2 linked regions of the Luteibacter rhizovicinus DSM 16549 genome follow. Each later gene encodes a partner of the first gene's protein in a complex. Links are inferred from orthologs where the notes say so. Each region holds a gene or a part of one and is shown in the gene's direction. Other genes may lie near its edges. The genes, in order: mnmG and mnmE.

What was found.
Region 2: the proteins of mnmG (region 1) and mnmE are in contact, whole or in part, in a solved structure (PDB 9HIP), measured with the Escherichia coli proteins. The link is inferred for Luteibacter rhizovicinus DSM 16549 from one-to-one orthologs.

What each region holds. Positions count from the first base shown.
Region 1 is NZ_CP017480.1:1,918,494-1,929,710, reverse strand. The notes cover bases 3,765-6,666. They hold mnmG (tRNA uridine-5-carboxymethylaminomethyl(34) synthesis enzyme MnmG), read left to right. Parts: upstream 3,765-4,229; coding sequence 4,230-6,104; downstream 6,105-6,666. Other genes in these bases: BJI69_RS08680 (RDD family protein), read left to right, coding at 6,190-6,666. Outside these bases: BJI69_RS08700 (aldose 1-epimerase), read right to left, coding at 1-737; pepN (aminopeptidase N), read left to right, coding at 814-3,462; BJI69_RS22505 (hypothetical protein), read right to left, coding at 3,471-3,647; more of BJI69_RS08680, read left to right, coding at 6,667-6,960; BJI69_RS08675 (Tex family protein), read left to right, coding at 7,066-9,414; BJI69_RS08670 (autotransporter outer membrane beta-barrel domain-containing protein), read left to right, coding at 9,693-11,217. UniProt on the Escherichia coli protein: NAD-binding protein involved in the addition of a carboxymethylaminomethyl (cmnm) group at the wobble position (U34) of certain tRNAs, forming tRNA-cmnm(5)s(2)U34.
Region 2 is NZ_CP017480.1:1,604,919-1,616,217, forward strand. What follows is about bases 201-3,184. They hold mnmE (tRNA uridine-5-carboxymethylaminomethyl(34) synthesis GTPase MnmE), read left to right. Parts: upstream 201-1,012; coding sequence 1,013-2,356; downstream 2,357-3,184. Other genes in these bases: yidC (membrane protein insertase YidC), read left to right, coding at 201-961; BJI69_RS07300 (LysR family transcriptional regulator), read right to left, coding at 2,379-3,184. In the rest of the region: more of yidC, read left to right, coding at 1-200; more of BJI69_RS07300, read right to left, coding at 3,185-3,254; BJI69_RS07305 (SDR family NAD(P)-dependent oxidoreductase), read left to right, coding at 3,410-4,168; BJI69_RS07310 (glutathione S-transferase family protein), read left to right, coding at 4,200-4,847; BJI69_RS07315 (SDR family oxidoreductase), read left to right, coding at 5,063-5,821; BJI69_RS07320 (LysR family transcriptional regulator), read right to left, coding at 5,840-6,751; BJI69_RS07325 (GNAT family N-acetyltransferase), read right to left, coding at 6,824-7,363; BJI69_RS07330 (MFS transporter), read right to left, coding at 7,395-8,621; BJI69_RS07335 (LysR family transcriptional regulator), read right to left, coding at 8,722-9,618; BJI69_RS07340 (NAD(P)-dependent alcohol dehydrogenase), read left to right, coding at 9,732-10,781; BJI69_RS07345 (MBL fold metallo-hydrolase), read left to right, coding at 10,956-11,299. UniProt on the Escherichia coli protein: Exhibits a very high intrinsic GTPase hydrolysis rate. Involved in the addition of a carboxymethylaminomethyl (cmnm) group at the wobble position (U34) of certain tRNAs, forming tRNA-cmnm(5)s(2)U34.

The sequences.
Region 1 (11,217 bases):
TAGGTGTGATTGAGTTCGGTCGCACCGATGGCGCGCGTCTTGCGGAAATCGAGCGCACGATCCGCCTTGTCCATCGCCTGCCAGGCGCTTGTCCCCGGCAAGGGGATGAAGTCCTTGTCCGTGGCGATCACCTTGTCCGCCGGCACGCGCAGTTCCCACGCCTCGATCGGATTTTCCGACAGACGGAAGTACGGGTGCCAGCCGAAGAACGTGGGCGCGGCATGCTCGCCGACGTTGCGCGTCTTCGCTTCCACGGTGAGACCGTGCTCGTCGAGGGTGAAGGTAACGCTGAAATCGAGCGCGAAGGGGTAACCCGGATTCACGCCCGGGCGGATCGCGTCGGTAACGAGCGTGACCGACGCCTTGCTGTCGTCGCCCTGTTCACGCTGCACGTCGAACACGGTGCCGCGAAGAAACCCATGGCGACTGGCACGATCGGCACCGACAGCACCTGGCTGCAAATCGTAAGTCGTTCCTTCAAATGTGTAGCGGGAATCGTTAACACGGTTGGCAAACGGCGTCATGATGGCGAAGCGAGAGCCCTTGTGCCCGACCAGTTCCTTGGCGTCGCGAAAGCCGTCGGTCACGGGACGCGTTTCGTCGCGCCAGCGCGTGGAGATCGACAGCACGGTCGCGCCGCGCCGGGCGATGCGGACCTCGCGGTCGGCGTCGGCGTCGACCAGCACCACCAGCTCGTTGGCGCCCAGGGTGGAGCGCGTCACGGTGAATCGGGACATGGGGAGGCTTCCTTTTGACGAATCCGACCGCATGTTAGCCTGCCTGTCAGACCAGAACATGTGTTGTCTTACCGCCATGAGTGATCGCTCCGACGCCCCCACCTCCGTCATCCGCCTTGCCGACTACCGCCCGCCCGCGTGGGCCGTGGAAGACGTGGTGCTCGAGTTCGATCTCGGCATCGACCATACCGAGGTCACCAGCCGGCTCACCCTGGTGCGGCAGGCCGACGAGCCGATTCGCCTGAACGGCGAAGGCATCGAACTGCTGGAACTGACCCTCGACGGTCGTCCGCTGGGTGACGGCGAGTACATCCTCGCCAACGGTGTGCTGGAAGTCGCCGTGGATGCCGACCGCTGCACGCTGGGCGCCCGCGTGGCGGTTCGGCCGGCGGAGAACACCGCCTTCGAAGGCCTGTACCTTTCCGGCAGCCGCGATCGCGGTTTCCTGCTGACCCAGTGCGAAGCCGAAGGGTTCCGTCACATCACGTATTTTCCGGACCGGCCGGACGTCCTTTCGAAATACACCGTGACCTTGCGCGCCGACCGCCAGCGTTTCCCGGTGCTGCTCGCCGGCGGCAATCCCGACGGCACGGGCGACCTCGCCGATGGCCGGCACTGGGCGCGTTTCGTCGATCCACACCCGAAGCCGAGCTATCTGTTCGCCCTGGTCGCGGGACGCCTGGAGCGGATCAGCCACGACTACACCACGGCCGACGGCCGCGCGGTGGCCCTGCACATCTGGGCCGAGGCCGATGTCATCGACCGTTGCGACTACGCGATGGATTCGCTCATCCGCAGCATGCAGTGGGACGAGCGCACTTACGGGCGCAACTACGACCTCGACGTGTTCCACGTCGTCGCCACCCACGATTTCAACATGGGCGCGATGGAGAACAAGGGTCTCAACATCTTCAACGCGAAGTACCTGCTGGCCGATCCGGATTCGAGCACCGACGACGAGTACCGTCATGTCGAAGCCGTGGTCGCACACGAGTATTTCCACAACTGGAGCGGTAATCGCGTCACCTGCCGCGACTGGTTCCAGCTCAGCCTGAAAGAGGGCCTGACGGTATTCCGCGAACAGAGTTTCTCGGCGGACATGAATTCGGTGTCGCTCAAGCGCATCGAAGACGTGGCGCTGCTGCGGCGCGCCCAGTTTCCCGAAGACGCCGGCCCGTTGTCGCATCCCGTACGGCCGTCGCAGTACAGCGAAATCAACAATTTCTACACCGCCACCGTCTACGAGAAAGGTTCCGAGCTCGTACGCATGCTCGCCGGCCACCTCGGTCGCGACGGCTTCCGCAAGGGCATGGATCTCTACTTCGATCGCCATGACGGCGACGCCGCCACGATCGAGGACTTCCTGAAGTCACTGGGCGACGCCAATGGCACCGATCTCTCCGCCTACCTGGCCTGGTACGGTCAGGCCGGCACGCCGCGGCTGACGGCGGAAGCACGCTACGACGCAACACAGTCACGCTATCGGCTCACCCTGCGCCAGCGCACCCCGGCCAGCGCGGGACAGACGGTCAAGCATGCGCTGCCGATCCCGGTCCGGCTTTCGCTGTTCGATGCCTCGGGCAAGGCCCTGCCGCTGCGACTCGAAGGCGAGGCCACCGCCGGCGCGACCGAGCGCACGATCGTGCTCGACGGCGCCGAGCGCAGCATCGTCTTCGAAGACATCGCCAGCGCACCGGTACCGTCGTTGCTGCGCGGCTTCTCCGCGCCGGTGATCCTCGAGTTCGACTATGCACCGGAGGAGCTGGGCGTCCTGCTGCGCCACGATCCGGACGGCTTCAACCGCTGGGAAGCCGGACAGCAACTCGCCGGCCTGGCCTATGACGACTGCCGCGACGGCAAGGTCGATGGTGCGGCGATCGGCGCCTGGACCAGGGCGCTCGCCCAACTGTTCGGCGATCCCTCCGTCGAAGACGCGCTGCTCGCCGAACTGCTCACGCCGCCCGGCGAGATCGAACTCGTCGAGCGCCAGCCCGAGCGCGATCCGGACCGCATCCGTGCAAGCCGTCAGGCCATGTTGCGGGCGTTGGCCAGCCGGATCGGCGTGCCGGCCCTGCGTGCGCGTTACGAGGCCTTACGCGCAGCGACCAGTGCCGCGCTCGACGCGACGAGCCAGGCCCAGCGGCAGCTGAAGCGCCGCGTCCTCGACCTGCTCTCCCTGGTCGATGAAGCCCATGCCCGTGAGCTGGCTCGCGCGCAATACGACGAAGCGCCCGGCATGACCGATCGGCTGGCCGCGTTGGCCACGCTGGCAACGGTGGATCCCGACGCGGCGACTCCCGCGTTCGCCCACTTCCGCCATCGCTACGAAGGCAATGCCCTGGCGCTGGACAAATGGTTCGCGGTGCAGGCGCAGCTACCGGGCGAGACGGCCCTTGGACGCATCCAGTCGCTGGAGCGCGACGATGCATTCACGCTGAAGAATCCGAATCGCGTGCAGTCGTTGCTTGGTAGCTTCGCGCGGGCCAATCCCAGCGGCTTCCATCGTGCGGACGGTGCGGCCTATCGCTGGCTGGCGGATCGCCTCGTGGCGATCGACGCTCTGAATCCGCAGGTCGCCGCGCGTGTGGCGACGGCCTTCAATGGGTGGAAGCGCCTGGAGCCCGTCCGTCGCGAGTCGGCGCATGCGGTGGTCGCCGAGCTGGCGTCACGCAAGGACCTGTCGCGCGATCTCACCGATATTCTTGCCCGCGTCGCCCTGGGCTGAGCCCAGAGTCAGTCGTCCATGCCGGCCAGTGCTTCGCGAATACGCGCGAGGCGCTGTTCGATACGCGGGCGAAGCCGACCCTGTTCCGCCGCATTGCGGTCGCTCAGCATTTCCATGGCCAATTCCAGGCTGCCCAATTCGATGAGCAGATCGTGGTGACGGATCATGGGTTCGTTAGTGGACATGACAGCGTTCATGGCGTTCGGCCCCTTCCCTCAGTGGTCAGGATGTTGCGATGCATCGCCCGTGCCACACGCTGTGACGCGAGAAAAAATGTGCGCTGGATCACACCCGATCTCGCCCTCGGGGAGAAACTGACGTACCGCGTCACCAATTGCCGAAATCGAGCACCTCGTTGACGAAAAAGTCACACACAGTTCATTCGAACGGTGTAGTGTTCATTTCAACGAAAAAAAGCCGAGGCGTTGGCCTCGGCTCTTCGTGCCAGTCACTCGGTTTCTGGCGCCCGGCAGCACGGTCATCCTGGATTCCCCCTGTTCCTGAGACCGCCGGGCGCCAGATCTCATTCGATAAACCGAATGGGGCATCCTTGCCCACATCCCGCTTCCTTCTCCCGGCACACGACCAAACCCCTGTCGTTCGGTCTCGGCGCGCGTGTGATCGCGCAGCGTCTGCCCGGGTGAAGTGCACGGAATAGGAAGCACGAGCCGTGCCAAGACCCGCCGCGACCGGTCACGCTGCAACGCAGCGTCGATCGTCCGGCAGGCGTAAAATGGCCGCTCCGGCCCCTCGCGCAAATCCAGACGATGCTACATACAGAAACCTACGACGTCATCGTGGTCGGTGGCGGACACGCCGGCACCGAAGCCGCCCTCGCTTCGGCGCGTGCCGGTGCCCGTACCCTGCTGCTCAGCCATAACATCGAAACGATCGGGCAGATGAGCTGCAACCCGGCCATCGGTGGTATCGGCAAGGGACATCTGGTCAAGGAGATCGACGCCCTCGGCGGCGCCATGGGGCGTGCGGCGGATCGCGCCGGCATCCAGTGGCGAACGCTCAACGCCTCGAAGGGCCCCGCGGTACGCGCGACGCGCTGCCAGGCCGACCGTTCGCTGTACAAGGCGGCGATCCGCCTCATGGTGGAAACCCAACCCAACCTTGTGCTGTTCCAGCAAGCCGTCGATGACCTCCTCCTCGTCGATGGGCGCGTCGCCGGCGTGCGTACGCAGATGGGCCTCGACGTCCATGCCCCCGCCGTCGTGCTGACGGCAGGCACCTTTCTTGCCGGCAAGATCCACATCGGTTCGGCGCAATACGCGGGCGGTCGTGCCGGCGATCCACCGGCAACGACGCTGGCGGCGAAGCTGCGTGAACTGCCGGTCGCCGCCGAGCGCCTGAAGACGGGCACGCCGCCACGCATCGACAGTCGCAGCATCGATTTCTCGGTGCTCGAGGAGCAGCCCGGCGACGATCCCGCGCCGCACTTCTCCTACATGGGCTCGGCAGCGGAGCATCCGCGCCAGGTGAGCTGCTGGATCACCCACACGACCGAAGCGACGCACGATCTCATCCGCGGCTCGCTCGACCGGTCACCGCTGTACAGCGGGCAGATTGAAGGTGTCGGCCCACGCTACTGCCCGTCGATCGAAGACAAGGTCGTCCGCTTCGCCGACAAGACCTCGCATCAGATCTTCGTCGAACCGGAAGGGCTCGACACCTTCGAGATCTATCCGAACGGCATTTCGACCTCGCTGCCCTTCGATGTGCAGTACGCCCTGGTGAGGTCGATCCCCGGTTTCGAGCGCGCGCACATCACGCGCCCGGGTTACGCGATCGAATACGACTACTTCGATCCGCGCGGCCTGCACCCGTGGCTGGAAACGAAGAATATTCCGGGCCTGTATTTCGCCGGACAGATCAACGGCACCACCGGCTACGAAGAAGCCGGTGCGCAGGGCCTCATCGCCGGAATGAACGCGGCGCTTGCCGTGCGCGGCGACGCGCCATGGTATCCGCGGCGCGACGAGGCCTATATCGGCGTACTCATCGACGACCTGACGACGAACGGGACGATCGAGCCGTATCGCATGTTCACCTCGCGCGCCGAGTACCGTCTGCACCTGCGCGAGGACAACGCCGACCTCCGCCTGACACCGCACGGCTATGCGCGCGGCATCGTTCCGGAGGATCGTTTCCGTCGCTTCGAGGCCAAGCGTGACGCGGCGGAACGCGAGACCGCACGGTTGCGAGGCATCTGGGCGGCGCCGACCAATGCCCTGGGTGCGGCCATCGAGCGTTCGCTCGGCATCGCGGTGAGTCGCGAAACGCACGCGCTCGACCTGCTCCGTCGTCCGGAACTGAATTACGCCACCCTGACCGCCGTCGCCGAACTGGGGCCGCCGGTGGACGACGCCGAGGTCGCCACGCAGGTGGAAGTGCAGGCGAAGTACTCCGGTTACCTGGAGCGCCAGCGCGATGAGATCGAGCGCCAGCGTCGGCACGAGTCCACGGCGATACCCGAAGGCTTCGACTACGACCGCGTGCGCGGGCTTTCCTCTGAGGTATTGCTCAAGCTGAAGCGGGCACTCCCGGTGACGATCGGCCAGGCCTCTCGCATCAGCGGCGTGACGCCAGCGGCGATCTCGCTCTTGCTGGTTCACCTGAAGCGTCGCGCTGCGTAGGCGCATGTGCCGAACCGCAGTCGGCGGCGCCCCGGTCCATCTGGCATCATCGGCGCCTGTCAGCGCATCAGTGAAAAGGTAGACCATGCAAGTCTGGATCGGACGCAACGGTGAACGCTTCGGCCCCTACACGGATGACGAGATCCGCCAGTGGCTGCGCGACGGCACCTGCCGTCCCGACGAACTGGGCTGGTACGACGGCATGGTCGACTGGCGCCCGCTGGGCGAGCTGTTCCCCGACGAGCGTCCGAACGTCGCCGACGGCGTGCCGCCCATGCCACCTTCCCCGCCGCCGTTCATGGGTGTCACCGACGTGGCCACGCCCGAGTACGCCGGTTTCTGGCTGCGCTTCGGCGCCTGGGTGATCGACTACCTCATCCTCATCGTGCCGTTCACCGCCATCAGCCTGGGCATGGGACTGAGCACCATCGCGACCGCGTTCCTCGAGCAGATGAAGACCGACCAGGTCGCGGCCTTCCAGGCCTATGCCGCGGCGATGCTGCCGATCACCTACGTGCTGATGGTCATCGGTTACGTCTACTACACCGTCTTCGAGGCCTCGAAGTGGCAGGCCACGCCGGGCAAGATGGCGGTCGGCATCCGCGTCACCGACACGGACGGCCAGCGCATCTCGCTCGCCCGCAGCGCCGGCCGCAATGCCGTGCGCCTGACCAATGTGCTGCGCTTTCCGGTACCACTCCCGCTGATCTGCTACGTGGTCGCCGCCTTCACCCAGCGCAAGCAGGGCGTGCATGACCTGCTGGCCCGCACCTACGTGCTGACCGGTCGCGCGAACGAGGCCCCGGCGCCCGTCGCCGCGCCCCGCAACGGCGACAGCGGCCGCTTCGACGCCTGATCGAGTCGCCCCGACCCGGCCGCCGGGTCGGGGTCTTACCTGTGCTTGCTATCATCCACGGCTCGACCCGACGTTTCGGCCGGCCGAGCAACGCACAGGAACCACATGCAGAGCATCGAACAACGAATTGCCCAGGACATCGCCGCGAAGCCCGAACAGGTGCGCGCGGCGGTCGAACTTCTCGACGGCGGCGCCACGGTGCCGTTCATCGCCCGCTACCGCAAGGAAGTGACCGGCGGTCTTGATGACATTCAGCTGCGGCTGCTCGAAGAGCGCCTGCGCTACCTGCGCGAGCTGGAAGACCGCCGCGCCGCCATCCTCGAGAGCATCGTCGAACAGGGCAAGATGACCGACGCCCTCAAGGCGGACCTCCTCAGCGCCGACACCAAGGCACGCCTGGAGGATCTCTACCTCCCGTACAAGCCCAAGCGCCGCACCAAGGCCCAGATCGCCCGCGAAGCCGGCCTCGAGCCGCTGGCGCTCGGCCTGCGCGACGACCCCACCCAGGATCCGGAAACCGTCGCCGCAGGCTTCGTCGACGCCGAGAAGGGCATCGCCGATACCAAGGCGGCGCTGGACGGCGCGCGCGCCATCCTCATGGAGTCGATCGCGGAAGACGCCGCCCTCGTTGGCGAGCTTCGCGACTGGCTGTGGGACAAGGGTCAGATCCGTGCCGTCGTCGTCGCCGGCAAGGAAAACGAAGGCGCCAAGTTCCGTGACTATTTCGACCACAGCGAAGCCGTGTCGAAGATTCCGTCGCACCGCCTGCTCGCCCTCATGCGCGCGCGCAATGAAGGCGTGCTGGAGATCGACCTCAATCCCGGCGTGGACGCCGACCAGGGCCACGCCGAAGGCGAAGGCCGCGTCGCCGCGCGCGCCGGCATCGTCAACCGCAACCGTGCCGCCGATGCCTGGCTGCGCGAGACCGTGCGCCTGACCTGGCGCGTGAAGCTGCATCTGCACCTCACGCTGGACCTGTTCGGCCGCGTGCGCGAAGGTGCCGAGGACGAAGCCATCCGCGTCTTCGGCGACAACCTGAAAGATCTCCTGCTTGCCGCGCCCGCCGGCGCGAAAACCGTCATGGGCCTGGATCCGGGCATCCGCACCGGCTGCAAGCTCGCGATCGTCGATGCGACGGGCAAGCTGCTCGCCTTCGATACGATCTATCCGCACGAGCCGCGCAACCAGTGGGATCAGTCCGTGGCGCGCATCGCGCAGCTGAGCAAGCAACACGGCGTGAACCTCATCGCGATCGGCAACGGCACGGCCTCGCGCGAGACCGACAAGCTGGCGGCAGAAGTGATCAAGAAGCACGCCGACCTCAACCTGTCCAAGGTCGTCGTCAGCGAAGCCGGCGCGTCGGTGTACTCCGCGTCCGAGCTTGCCTCGAAGGAATTCCCTGAACTCGACGTGTCGATCCGCGGTGCCGTGTCCATTGCGCGCCGCCTGCAGGATCCGCTTGCCGAGCTGGTGAAGATCGAGCCGAAGGCCATCGGCGTCGGCCAGTACCAGCACGACGTGAACCAGGTGAAGCTCGCACGCGCCCTGGATGCCCGCGTCGAGGATTGCGTCAACGCCGTCGGTGTCGACGTCAACACGGCATCGGCACCGCTGCTCGCGCGCGTCGCCGGCCTGTCTTCCAGCGTCGCCGAGAACGTCGTGAAGCATCGCGATGCCAACGGTCCGTTCCCCAGCCGCAAGGACCTGCTCAAGGTGCCTCGCCTCGGCGACAAGGCCTTCGAGCAGTGCGCCGGCTTCCTGCGCATTTCCGCCGGTAGCAACCCACTCGATGCGAGCTCGGTGCATCCCGAGGCCTACCCGGTCGTCGAACGCATCCTCAAGCAGTGCGGCCGTGAAGTGAAGCAGGTGATCGGTGATACCTCGTTCCTGCGTGGCCTCAAGCCGGAAGATTTCACCGACGCGACGTTCGGTGTGCCGACCGTGCGCGACATCCTCAAGGAGCTCGAGAAGCCCGGCCGCGATCCGCGCCCGGAGTTTGTCGCGCCCAGCTTCGCCGAAGGTGTCGAGGACCTGAAGGACCTCGCCGTCGGCATGGTGCTCGAGGGCCGGGTGACCAATGTTGCCGCCTTTGGGGCCTTCGTCGACATCGGCGTCCATCAAGACGGCCTGGTTCACGTGTCCGCGCTGTCGCACACCTTCGTCAAGGATCCGCGCGATGCGGTGAAGGCTGGCGACGTGGTCAAGGTCAAGGTCATGGAAGTGGATCTGCCGCGCAAGCGCATCGCCCTCAGCATGCGTCTCGACGACGTGCCGGGTGAGGCCCGCAGTGGTCGTCCGGCGCAGGGTGGCGATGCCGCGACCGGCGGTGGTGCTAACCGCCGCGGTGGCCAGGGTGGCGGTGGTGGCAATCGTTCGCCGCAGCCGCCCAAGCCGGTCGCCGCACCGGCGAACAGCGCCTTCGCCGACGCCTTCAACCGCGCGCAGAAGAAGTAAGGCTCAGCATCCATCCGGCCGCTTCGAGGCCGGATGGATGGGCTCCGATTCGGCAAGATCCGAGATTTTCCTCAACGCTTTCGCTCGTTGTGGGAGCCGGCTGCGCCGGCGATGGGGCTGCGGCTACACCGCTTTGTTGGCTTTTCGCCGCTGAAGCGGCTCCCCCATTTCATGTTCGCCGCGAAGCGGCTCGGCCAGTGCGGCGGCGCAGCATGCGCCGGCGTATGGCTTCTATTACCGTAACGTTTCTCTAACGCCCCACACACGGAGTGAACCACATGCGTATTCGCCATCTTGCCGGTGCCATCGGTGCCGCCCTTCTGTTCAGTGCCGGGGCGCACGCCGACGGATTCCAGCAGGTCGTCTCGTTCGGCGACAGCCTGAGCGACAGCGGCAACGTCTCGATCCTGTCCGGCTCGCCGGTGATCGCCCGCTTCACCACCAATCCGGGCTCGACGGCCGTCGAGAACATCGCCAAGCACTTCAATCTGTCGCTGACGCCTTCCCTGGCGGGCGGTACCGACTACGCTTACGGCGGCGCCCGCGCCACGATCCCGAACCCGGTCCCGGGCACCGGCTCGCAGATCCAGCAGTACCTGACCGCCAACGGCGGCAAGGCCAACCCGAACACGCTGTACACCATGTGGATCGGCGCCAACGACCTCCTCGCCGCGACGGCCAACCCGGCGACCGCGCAGGTCGTCGTGGCCACCGCCGCCACCCAGGAAGTCGGCCAGATCAAGGCATTGCAGGCTGCCGGCGCGAAGACCATCGTCGTCTTCAACCTGCCGGACGTGGGCAAGACCCCGGCGGCCATGTCGCAGGGCGCCGCGGCGTCGGCCGGCATCACCCAGCTGACCCAGGTCTACAACGGCATCCTCTCCGGTGGCCTGGCCTCCGCCCAGCGCGGCATCGTGCCGATCGACACCTACGCCCTGCTCAACGAAGTCATCGCCAGCCCGGGCACGTACGGCTTCACCAACGTGACCGTTCCGGCCTGCACCACGGCCAGCTCGATCACCTGTACGCCGGCCACCCTCCGCGATCCGAACGCTGCCTCGACCTACCTGTTCGCCGACGGCATCCACCCGACCACGGCGGCGCACGCGCTGCTCGGCCAGTACGCGATCTCGATCATCGAAGCGCCGCAGAAGATCTCGCTGCTCGGCGAGGCCGGCCTCGCCACCAGCGAAGCCCACACCCGTGTGCTGCGCAACCAGATGATGGCCGACAACTTTGGCGCCGACACCCGCGTGTTCGCCTCGGCCGACTACGGCCAGCAGCGCTTCAAGTCCACCGATACCTCGCCCAAGGCAGACAGCGACAACGTCAACCTGACCCTTGGTGCTGACGCCAAGGTCAACGAAAACATCTCCGTGGGCGTCGCCCTCGGCGTGGCCTCGACCAACGCCGACTTCTCTGGCGGTGGCGGCTATAAGATGACGGACATCGCGGGTTCGGGTTACGCGTTCTATCACGCCGGCGGCGGTTACATCGGCGGCTTTGCCAGCTTCGGCCAGCTGAGCTTCACCGACATCGATCGTCGCATCGACCTCGGCGCCGCGCGCCGCACGGAAACCGGCAAGACCGACGGTTCGCATGTCGGTGGCGGTCTGCAGGGCGGCTGGTGGTTCGGTAGCGAGACGCTGAAGACGGGCCCGTTCGTCAGCCTCGCCTTCGAGCAGCTGCGCGTGTTCGGCTACAACGAGTACGGCGGCGACAGCACGGCGATGAACTTCGGCAAGCAGATCCGCAACTCCCGCATCGAAACCGGTGGCTGGCGCGTGCAGGGTTCCTGGCAGT
Region 2 (11,299 bases), 320 kb from region 1 along the record:
GTTCGAGTCGCTTCCCTTCGTCGACTTCACCAAGAAGCCGCTCAACCGCCAGATCACTGGCGGCTGGGTAAGCATGCTGCAGCATTACTTCTTCGTCGCCTGGATTCCGCCGGCAAACGAGGCTGTGACGTACAGCAGCAACATCGTCGATCCGAACTCGGCGACGCCGCGTTACCTCGTGCGTGCCTTCGGTCCGGCGATCCAGGTTGCCCCGGGTCAGGCCGCCGACAGCATTGCTCGCCTGTATATCGGTCCGAAGCTGCAGGGCACCCTCGACGTCATCGCCCCAGGCCTCGAGCTGACCAGCAACTACGGCTGGTTCACCATCATCGCCCAGCCCCTGCACTGGTTGCTGTCGCAGCTGCATGCGATCAGCGGTAACTGGGGCGTCGCGATCATCCTGCTCGTGTTGCTGATCAAGGCCGCGCTGTACAAGCTCACCGATGCGCAGTTCCGCTCGGGTGCGCGCATGCGCAAGCTGCAGCCGCGCGTCGCCGCGCTCAAGGAGCGTTACGGCGACGATCGCGTGAAGATGCAGCAGGCGATGATGGAGCTGTACAAGAAGGAGAAGGTGAATCCGATGGCGGGCTGCCTGCCCATCCTGATCACCTTCCCGATCTTCATCGGCCTGCTCCGCGTGCTGTCGGAATCCATCGAGCTGCGCCACGCGCCGTTCTTCGGCTGGATCCACGATCTGTCCGCGCCGGATCCCTTCTATGTGCTGCCGGTGCTGTACTTCATCGTCACCCTGCTCACCCAGCGCATGATGCCGACGGCGGGTATGGACCCGACCCAGGCCAAGATGATGAAGGTGATGCCGTTGATCTTCGGCGTCTTCTTCGCCTTCTTCCCCTCGGGCCTCGTGCTCTACTGGACGATCAACGGTGCGACCAGCTTGCTCCAGCAGTGGTACATCAACCGCAGCGTCGACAGGGCCGACATCAAGGCCAAGACCGCATAACCCCCGGGCGGCGCGTCGAAAGACGCGCCGCTTGGCTATCGAAGGCAGGCCATGAATCACGGCGACGACACCATCGCGGCCATCGCTACCGGCGCCGGCGCGGCCGGGGTCGGCGCCGTTCGCGTTTCGGGGCGTCTGGTTCCCGAGATTGCGAAAGCCTTCCTCGGTCGCGAACCGTCGCCACGTCATGCCCACTTCGCTGCGTTTCGCGACGGCGACCGTGAGCTCATCGATCGCGGGATCCTGATTCACTTCCCCGGCCCCGCCTCCTACACAGGCGAGCATGTGCTCGAGTTGCAGGGGCATGGCAGCGCCGTGCTTCTCGATGCGCTGCTTCGCCGTTGCATTCAGCTCGGTGCGCGGCTCGCGCGCCCCGGCGAATTCACCGAACGTGCGTTCCTCAATGGGAAGCTCGATCTGGCACAGGCTGAGGCAGTGGCCGACGTTGTCGCCGCCACGTCGGAAGCGAGCGCACGTGCCGCACTTCGATCGATGGAAGGTGTGTTCTCCGCGCGTGTCGATGACTTGCTTGCGGAGATGATTGCACTACGCGTCCACATTGAAGCAGCGATTGATTTCCCGGAAGAGGAGATCGACTTCCTCGCCGATCCGGTGATTGGTGAGCAACTCGCATCTTTGCGCACGAACCTGAATGCATTACTCGTGGAAACGCGTCGTGGCGTTCGCCTCAACGACGGCATCACGGTGGCGATCGTCGGTCGGCCGAATGCCGGCAAGTCCAGCTTGATGAACGCGCTTGCGGGGCAGGAGCGCGCCATCGTGACGAACATCGCGGGTACGACGCGCGATGTGCTGCGCGAGTCGATCAGCATCGATGGCGTGACGCTCGAGTTGGCGGATACGGCGGGGCTTCGCGATTCGGTCGACGTGGTCGAACGCGAAGGTATCCGACGCGCGCGTGCGCAGCTCGAACGTTGCGATGTCGCCATCCTTGTCACCGAAGCGGAACATGCGTCAGCGGATCTCGCCTTCTTCAAAGGGACACCGGCACAATCCGCTCGCATTGTCGTCATCAACAAGATCGATATCGCGCATGTGCCGGCGCATCGCGACGCGCACGAGGGTCACGACACACTCTGGCTATCGGCGCTGACAGGCGACGGCCTGGACGCACTTCGCGCGATGTTGAAGGATCTCGCGACCGCGGGTGCCAGCGATGGTGCATTCAGTGCACGGCGCCGCCATGTCGTCGCGCTCGAGTCGGTTGATGAACACCTTTCACGAACGGCGGACGCGTTGCACGGTTCGCACGCCGGGGAACTCGCTGCGGAAGAGTTGCGTCACGCGCAGCAGGCCTTGGGCGAGATCACGGGCGCGTATTCGTCGGACGACCTGCTCGGGGCGATTTTCAGTTCGTTCTGTATCGGCAAGTGAGTGAAGCCGCATCAACCTATGCTTAGGACGTGGCGCTATTCAAGCGAGAGAGAAATTCCTCAAGAATCGGCGATGTGTTGCTTCTGCTGTACCCCACGACAAGATCAAGCATCGGCGGATTCTTCAGCGGTCGGCTGGTAACCGACCACGGCATCAAGTCCTGGATGTACGCCGGAATCAATGCGAGTCCGCGCGTCGAAGCGACGAGGGACATCACCATCGCGGGATTGTCGACGTCCTGCGCGGGTTCGATATCGACGCCTGATCGTGCGAGGTAATCGTCGATCACCGCGCGCAATACTCTCGCCTTGTTGCCCATGGCGACATACGGCTCGCCGACCATGTCCTTTGGCTCGACGACCTTGCGCTTCGTCAGTCTGTGATCGCTCGGCATGAGCATCACCAACGCTTCCTGGCCAATCACCCGGTATTCGAGATCGTGACCGGGCTCTGCGCGCATGAAGGCCACGTCCAGCCTGCCGCGTGCGACGGCGTCGGCAAGGTCGGGCGAGTAGTCACTCGACACCGTGACGTCGATGGTCGCGAGGTCCTGGTGTAGCAACTGCATCGCCCGCGGTAACCACTTCATTTCCAGGCCGGTGAGGAAACCGAGCGCGAAGCGACGTTTGGTCGGTTGCGCGGCGCGACGTGCCGCCTCGACGGCCGCGTCCACTTGCAATAACGCCAGGCGCGCGTGATCGATGAATGCCTTGCCTGCTTCGGTAAGGACGACGCCTCGCGCGCTACGCGTGAGCAACGCAACGCCGACCTGATCTTCGAGGTCGCGTATCTGCCGACTAAGTGAGGGCTGTGAGGTATGCAGCCGCTTCTCGGCCGCCTCGGTAAGACTGCCCGTTTCGGCGACGGCGATCAGGTAGCGAAGGTGCCGAAGTTCCATGGGCCATGCCTAAGAAGTATGTCCACAAGCTTACAAAGTCTTTTTCAGGCGCGCCATAGAGGCATAAATTGCCCACCAAGCCGCCGATCAACACCATTCGCTTACTCTCCGGCGCATTCGATCCCTTCAAAAGCCATATCTCTGAGGAATACGTCATGAGCAACCAACTTTTTGATTTGACCGGCAAGACCGCCCTGGTGACCGGTGCTTCGCGTGGTATCGGCAAGGCCAGCGCGTTGGCCCTCGCCAAGGCCGGCGCCCAGGTCCTCGTCCATTACAGCCGTGGCGAGCAGGAAGCCCAGGCCGTGGTCGAGGAAATCCGGCAGGCAGGTGGTAAGGCCGAGAAGGTCGGTGCGGATCTTCGCGCTGCGCAAGGCCCTCACCAGCTCGCCGCCAAGGTGCGCGAGATCATCGGCGGTCGCCTCGACGTGCTCGTCGCCAACGCAGGTATCGCCGTGTCGGCCACGATCGAGGACACCACGGTCGAGAACTTCGACGACCTCTTTGCTGTGAACGTGCGCGCCCCTTACTTCCTCGTGCAGCAGTTGCTTCCGGTGATGTGCAAGGACAGCACTGTCGTCCTTCTCTCGTCTCTCGCCGCCGATGCCGCCGTCGGTACCTTGTCGGCCTACTCGGCAACGAAGGGCGCGATCGACACGCTGGTGAAGCATTTCGCAGCGGCACTCGGCGAGCGTGGTATCCGCGTCAACGCCGTCGCACCCGGCGTCGTGCCGACCGACATGTCGAGCTTCGCGAAGAGCGACGAAGGCCGCGACTTCACGCTCAGCATCCAGGCCTTGAAGCGAATCGCGACCGCCGACGATATCGCCGACGTCATCACCTTCCTCGCTTCCGATGCATCGCGCTGGGTGACCGGTGACACGCTGCACGTCGATGGCGGATCAAAGCTCTGATTCACTCCCCACATCTATTCGAAGACATCTCATGAACAGCAAAACTCCCACGCTCTACCAGTCCAATAGCTCACCGAACTCGCGTCGTGTTCGCATCTTCATCGCTGAGAAAGGATTGACGATCCCGACGGTCGCCATCGATCTGGGCAAGGGCGAACAGCACGGTGACGCCTACCGCGCGATCAATCCGCGTCGCGTCGTGCCAACGCTCGTCCTGGAAGACGGTACGTCCATTGGTGAAGTACCGGCTATCCAGCGTTATCTGGAAGACGCCTATCCCGATCATCCGCTCTTCGGTACGACGGCTGCGGAGAACGCGCTCATCACGATGTGGGAGCGCCGCTTCGAACTCGAAGGCTTCGCGTCGGTGATGGAAGCGATTCGGAACGTGCTTCCCGGCCTGCAAGGTCGCGCTATCGCGGGACCGCACGATTACGAGCAGATTCCGGCGCTCGTGGAGCGAAGCAAGCAGCGCGTCACGAATTTCTATGGAGACCTCGAGGCGCGGCTGGCGGAAGTGCCCTTCGTTGCCGGTGAGCGATATACCGTGGCTGATATTACGGCGCTGGTGACCGTCGACTTCGCGACGAAGGCTATCGATATGCCGGTACCGGCAGCGAACGTTGCGACCCAACGCTGGTATGCGCGTGTCAGTGGCCGGAGTAGTGCTGCCGCCTGAGGAGCATCGCCGCTGAAGCGGCTCCCACATGAGGCGGCTTCCACATGAAGCGGGCCCCACAGGATGCCGCTTCATACCGATTGATGTGGGACCCACATAAGTCAAAGCGGAAATGAATGGCTACTGCCCTTCCTGGTTCGTCGGTAACTTGTCCTCAACGAAACGCGTCGCCGACCTCGACCCCGAGGCGGCGGCCAACTCACCGAGGACACACCATGAAAATCAGCGGCAATACCATCTTCATCACGGGCGGCGGTTCGGGCATCGGTCGCGGTCTGGCTGAAGCGCTTCACGCCAAGGGCAACAAGGTCATTATCGGCGGTCGTCGCCGCGGTCATCTCGACACCGTTGTTGCTGCGAATCCGGGTATGAGTGCCGTGCAGCTCGACGTCTCGGATGCCGCGGACATCGAGCGAGTCGCTAAGCAACTCATCACGGAATTCCCCAGTCTCAACGTCCTGATCAACAACGCCGGGATCATGGAGCTCGATCACGCGGTGGGTCGCCTCGACGACAAGCAGCTGGTCTCGACGATCACGACCAACCTGGTCGGCCCGCTGCGTCTCACCTCGGCACTCATCGATCACATCAAGACCCAGCCCAACCCGACTGTGGTCTACAACAGCTCGGTGCTGGCTTTCGTCCCGCTCGCGTTCACGGCCGTGTACTCCGCAACCAAGGCAGCCCTGCACTCGTATGTGCTGTCGCAGCGCTTTCTTCTGAAGGAAGACGGCGTCAAGGTGCTCGAGATCGCCCCGCCGTGGGTCCGTACCGAACTGATGAACAGCCAGGAAGCCGAACTCGCCATGCCGCTCGACCAGTTCATCGCCGAGACGATGGCTGTGCTGGAAACGGATGCCGACGAGATCCTGGTCGATGCAGCCCGCCCGATGCGCGACAACGCGGGTCCGGCGGAACACGCCTTCGTCAACGGCTTCAACACCCAGGTCTCCGCCATCTTCGGCGGCGGCTGATCGCGACGCGGTCGCCCGTCAGGAAGGCAGGCGACCGCCCAGACCGGCATCGATGGCCAACTCGGCCACGAGATGCTCGACGACGGCACGCGCTGCGGCGCGTGTCGCGCGTCCCAGCGGGAAATAGGCGTATACGGGGATATCCACCGTCTTCCAGTCGGCCAGCAGACGTACCAGTGAGCCGTCGGCCAGCTCCTGGCGGCAGGCCCAGCTCGTGGTCGACGTGATGCCCATCCCGGCGACAGCGGCAGCCACGGCACCCTCGTTTTCATTCGTGCTGAAGTGTGATTCGAGCTCGATCGTCGTCCATGTGCCGTCGCGCTCGAACTGCCAGCCGCTCGGCACGACCGATGCGGGTCCGGAGACGATACGATGACCGACCAGCTCGTCGGGCGATGTCGGCGTGCCCGCTTCTGCCAGATAGGCGGGTGAGGCGACGACCATGCGGTCGATCACCACCAGCGTCTTCGCCGTTCCACTCGGGTCAGGCTGCGAGCCGGCACGTATGGCGACATCCACGGCATCGCGGACCAGATCCTGGCGACGGTCCTCCAGCAACAGCTGCAGTTCCACCTTGGGATGTCTGGCTGCGAACGACGCGAGGCGTGGAATGATTTCCCGCATGGCGAAGCTCGTCGGCATGCTCATGCGCAACAAGCCGCGCAGCTCGCCGGCGTCTCGCACGCTGTGTTCCGCATCGTCGAGCGCGAGAAGGATCGGTTCCATGCGCGCGAGGAATTCCGAACCGGTCTCGGTCGGTACTACCGCGCGCGTTGTTCGCGAGAGCAGACGCACGCCAAGATCCGATTCGAGATCGGCGATGATCCGCGACGCCTGCGATTGCGACAGTCCGCACTCGCGCGCGGCGGCGGAGAAGCTGCCGAGGCGCGCGACGCGCGTGTAGAGCTTGAGCGCGAAGATGTCTTTCATGCCGGAATCCCGAACCCGCGGATGGAGTGATTGCCCGCATCGACGATAGCGGAATTCTGTTCGGCCAGTCCGTTACAGCGCCCGGCTCATGAGGACGTCGCGCTGGGCATCACCGCCGACATGGAAGATGTGCTCACCCACGGCGACAAACCCCCATTTGGCGTAGAAGCGGATGGCTCTTGCGTTATCTTCCCAGACACCTAGCCATACGCCATCTGCACCACGCTTGACGGCGTCGCGTAGTGCAGCCTCCATGAGCATGGCTGCCACGCCCTTGCCATGCCAGGGCACATCGACGTAGATGCGATGGATCTCGACAGGTTGGGAGGCGGTCACGCCGTTCGGGCGATTTCCAGGGCGCACCTGCGCGAAGCCCGCGATGACATCGCCGTCCTTGACGAGCAAGGTCGTCGTATCCGGATCACCGATCTCGGCGCGCTGGAGCGCCTCGCCGTAGCTGCTTCGGCAATGCTCCGCCATGTGACCGTCGGTGGTGGAGTCCCCGAACGTGGCGCGGAAGGTGCGTTCCATCACGTCGGCGAGCGCGGCTGCCTGCGCGATGGTTGCGACGCGAAGGTCGAACGAGGTCGGTTCGGTAGGGTGGATCATCATTCAATGAATCTACAACGGCGCACGGCGGCAGTCAGCAGGGTTCGGCGGCCACGCCAGAGATCGTCCGCTTCTCGGCGGCCACGGATGCCGCCCAGATACCGAGTCCCGCAACGGCGAGCAGACTGCCGACCCAACCAGGTGAGGTCCAGCCGTAACCACCCGCGATAGCCAGGCCACCAAGGAAGGGGCCCAGTGCATTCGCTGTATTGAATGCCGAATGGTTGAGCGATGCGGCGAGACCCTGTGCATCGCCTGCCACATCCATCAGACGCGTCTGCAGCACGGTACCCAGGGCGCCGCCAATGCCGATGCAGAACACATCCAGGCTGAGCAGCCAGATGTTGCCGGCGGTGAACGGGAAAACCGCGAGGATCACCATGCTCCACACCAGCAGTACGCCGGCGGTGCGCATGAGCGCGCGATCGGCGAACACCGGCACCACCATGTTGCCGATCGTCATGCCGACGCCGAACACGCCCATCACCCAAGGCACCGAGGACAGCGGCATCTTCGTGACATTGATCAGGATGTCGGCGAGATAGGTATAGACCGCGAACATGCCGCCGAAGCCGATCGCGCCGATGGCGAGCGTGTACCAGACCTGCGATCGCTTCAGCGCACTGAGTTCGCGCAGTGGACTGGCTTTGGCATCCGAAGGCGTGTTCGGCGCGAAGACGGCAACCGCCGTCATCGTCAGCACGCCGAGCACGGCGACCAGGGCGAACGCCCAGCGCCAACCTACGGCCTGGCCCAGCCAGCTGGCCAGCGGTACACCGACGATCGTCGCGACGGTGAGACCGAGGAACATCTGGCCGACCGCGCGTGTACGCCGGTTCGCCGGTACCAGTGACGAGGCGACCAGCGCGGCCACGCCGAAGTAGGCGCCATGAGGCAGGCCGGCGAGGAAGCGGAACACCAGCATCCAGTGGTAGTTCGGCGAAAGACCGGTCAGGCCGTTGAACACGGTGAACATCGTCATGAGGATGAGCAGCAGCCGGCGACGCGGCACGCGTGCGCCCAGCACCGTCATCACGGGCGCGCCGACCACGACACCAAGCGCATAGGCGCTGATCGTGTGGCCGGCGGTCGGCGCGTCGATACCGAGGCCCTCGGCGAACAGGGGCAGCATGCTCATCGAGGCGAACTCGGTCGTTCCGATGGCGAAGCCGCCAACGGCAAGCGCAAGGATCACCAGACCGACGTGCGGCGCGCGGACGGGCGGGGTACCCGGATCAAGAGCGGGTGCGGAAGCGGACATGGGGGACTCGGGACGTTGGGGGTCGGGTGCGTGGTGCACCGCAACATGGCCCTAGGATACGCCTTGCACGCGCTTGCACCAAGCGCTGACGGGGTGAGTCTCAATCACCGCGATCATCCCGGACCAGGTCGATGAAGGCCCGTAGGGCCGAGGTCACCCGGCGCTGCCGCGGGTAATAGAGCATGAAACCCGGGTACGACGGACACCAGTCCTCGAGCACCCGGACCAGCCGGCCTTCGCGGATCAGATCGGTCACCTGGTCCTCGAGGACGAAGGTCAGGCCGACGCCGGTCAGCGCCATATCCAGGGAGAGCCGGAAGTCCGCGAAGGTGAGCCGTCCCGGCACATCCACGTCGAGCTTGCGTCCGCCCTGCTCGAATTCCCACTTATAGATGCGCCCGCTGGGAAAGCGGAACCGGATGCACTCGTGGCGCATCAACTCGTTGGGGTGCAAGGGTGTGCCGTGGGCGGCCAGATACCCTGGCGTGGCGACACAGACACTTCGATGGGCTCCGCCGATCGGCACGGCGATCATGTCCTCGGGGACCTGCTCGAGGAAGCGGATGCCCGCGTCGAAGCCTGAGGCGACGATGTCGATCAGGCCGTCGTTATCCACGGCTTCGAAGCGGACGTCGGGATACGCGGCCAGGAACCGGGGCAGCAGCGGCGGCAGGATCAGCTGGGCGGTGATGCGCGGCATGTTGATCCGGAGCGTGCCCGAGGGCGCCGCGCGAAAGTCGTTCATCTCCTCCAGCGCATCGCCGACATCGCGCAGGGCCGGCTCCAGCCGTTCCAGCAGCCGCTGCCCGGCCTCGGTGAGCGAGACGCTTCGCGTGGTCCGGTGAAACAGCATCACGCCGAGCCGTTCCTCCAGTCCTCGGATGGCATAGCTGATAGCCGAGGTGGACAGCGTCAGCTCGGCCCCCGCCTTGCGGAAGCTGGCGTGGCGGGCGACGGAGGCGAAGGCGGCGAGGTGGGAAAGATTGTCTGGGCGCATGATTGTGCAGGATAACTCAACGGTTCATCCCGGAATCCCCGCTGGCCGCGCCAAAGCCCGCGACGTATTGTTGTGGACTACCGATCAAACCCCCAACGATAAGGACGACTCCCATGATCGATGTCCGCGGATTTGCCGCCAAAAGCGCAACGACCTCCCTCGTTCCGTTCACGTTCCAGCGCCGCGAGCCGGGTGAGCACGACGTCCGTATCGAGATCCTCTACAGCGGTGTCTGCCACTCCGACCTGCACCAGGCCAAGGGCGACTGGGGCAATTCGGTGTTCCCGATGGTCCCGGGTCACGAGATCGTCGGCCGCGTGGTCTCCGTCGGCTCGGCCGTGAAGAAGTTCAAGGTCGGCGACTTCGCCGGCGTGGGCTGCATGGTCGACTCTTGCCGTACCTGTGAATCCTGCAAGCAGGATCTCGAGCAGTACTGCCTGACCCACACCAGCTTCACCTACAACGGCACCGAGCAGGACAAGACCACGCCGACCCAGGGTGGTTACTCCACCGAGATCGTCACCGAAGAGCGCTTCGTGGTGAAGATCTCCGAGAAGCTCGACCTCAAGGCCACGGCTCCCCTGCTTTGCGCCGGCATCACCACCTACTCGCCGCTGCGCCACTGGAAGGTCGGCAAGGGCCAGAAGGTTGGCGTGATCGGCCTCGGCGGTCTCGGCCACATGGGCGTGAAGTTCGCCAAGGCCCTCGGCGCCCATGTCACCATGATCACCACCTCGGCCTCGAAGGGCGAAGACGCGAAGCGCCTCGGCGCTGATGCCGTCCTGCTCTCCACCGACGCGGACGCGATGGCGGCACAGGGCGCCAGCTTCGACTTCCTGCTCAACACGGTGCCGGTGTCCCACGACATCAACCCGTACACCAACCTGCTCAAGCTGGACGGCACCATGGTGCTGGTCGGCGCGCTCACGCCGCTCGACGGCGTCGTCGGTGGCAGCCTGATGCTCCCGCGTCGCACGATCGCCGGTTCGGCCATCGGCGGCATGGCCGAGACCCAGGAAATGATGGACTTCTGCGCCGAGCACAACATCGTCTCCGACATTGAAGTGGTCGACATGGCTTCGATCAACGAGACCTATGTGCGCCTGGCGAAGAACGATGTGCGCTATCGCTTCGTGATCGACATGGCGACGATGCCGGCGTGATCTGACGCCACCATCGGAGCCTGATGCAACACCCATCGCCGACAAGTCGGCTCCTACAAAAGCAGCCCACCGCTCATATAGGAGCCGATTCATCGGCGATGCTTTTCGGCACGCGATAGCTTTCCCTGTGTGCCGTGAACTATCTTCAAGCCCGGACACCGCTAAGGACACGGTTTGAAGCGCTTCCTCCGCTACACCCTCATCCTGCTCGCCCTTCTCGTGGCCTTCGTCGCCATCAGCGCGTGGCCGAACATCGGCACGCTGCCCGACGCCGCGCAAACCGCGAAAGACGCCAGGTCGCCCGAGTGGCGCAACGGCAAGTTCGAAAACCCGCTGCCGATGTATACCAACGTCAAAGGCGGTGTCCTGCAGATGTTGGCGTCGGCACCCGGCGAAGAGCCCGATGCGCCCGTGCCGACCGTGGATTCGTCCGCGGTATACAGGACGCCCCCGGCATCCGGCTTACGTGTGACCTGGTTCGGCCATTCATCGATGCTGATCGAAATCGATGGCACGAA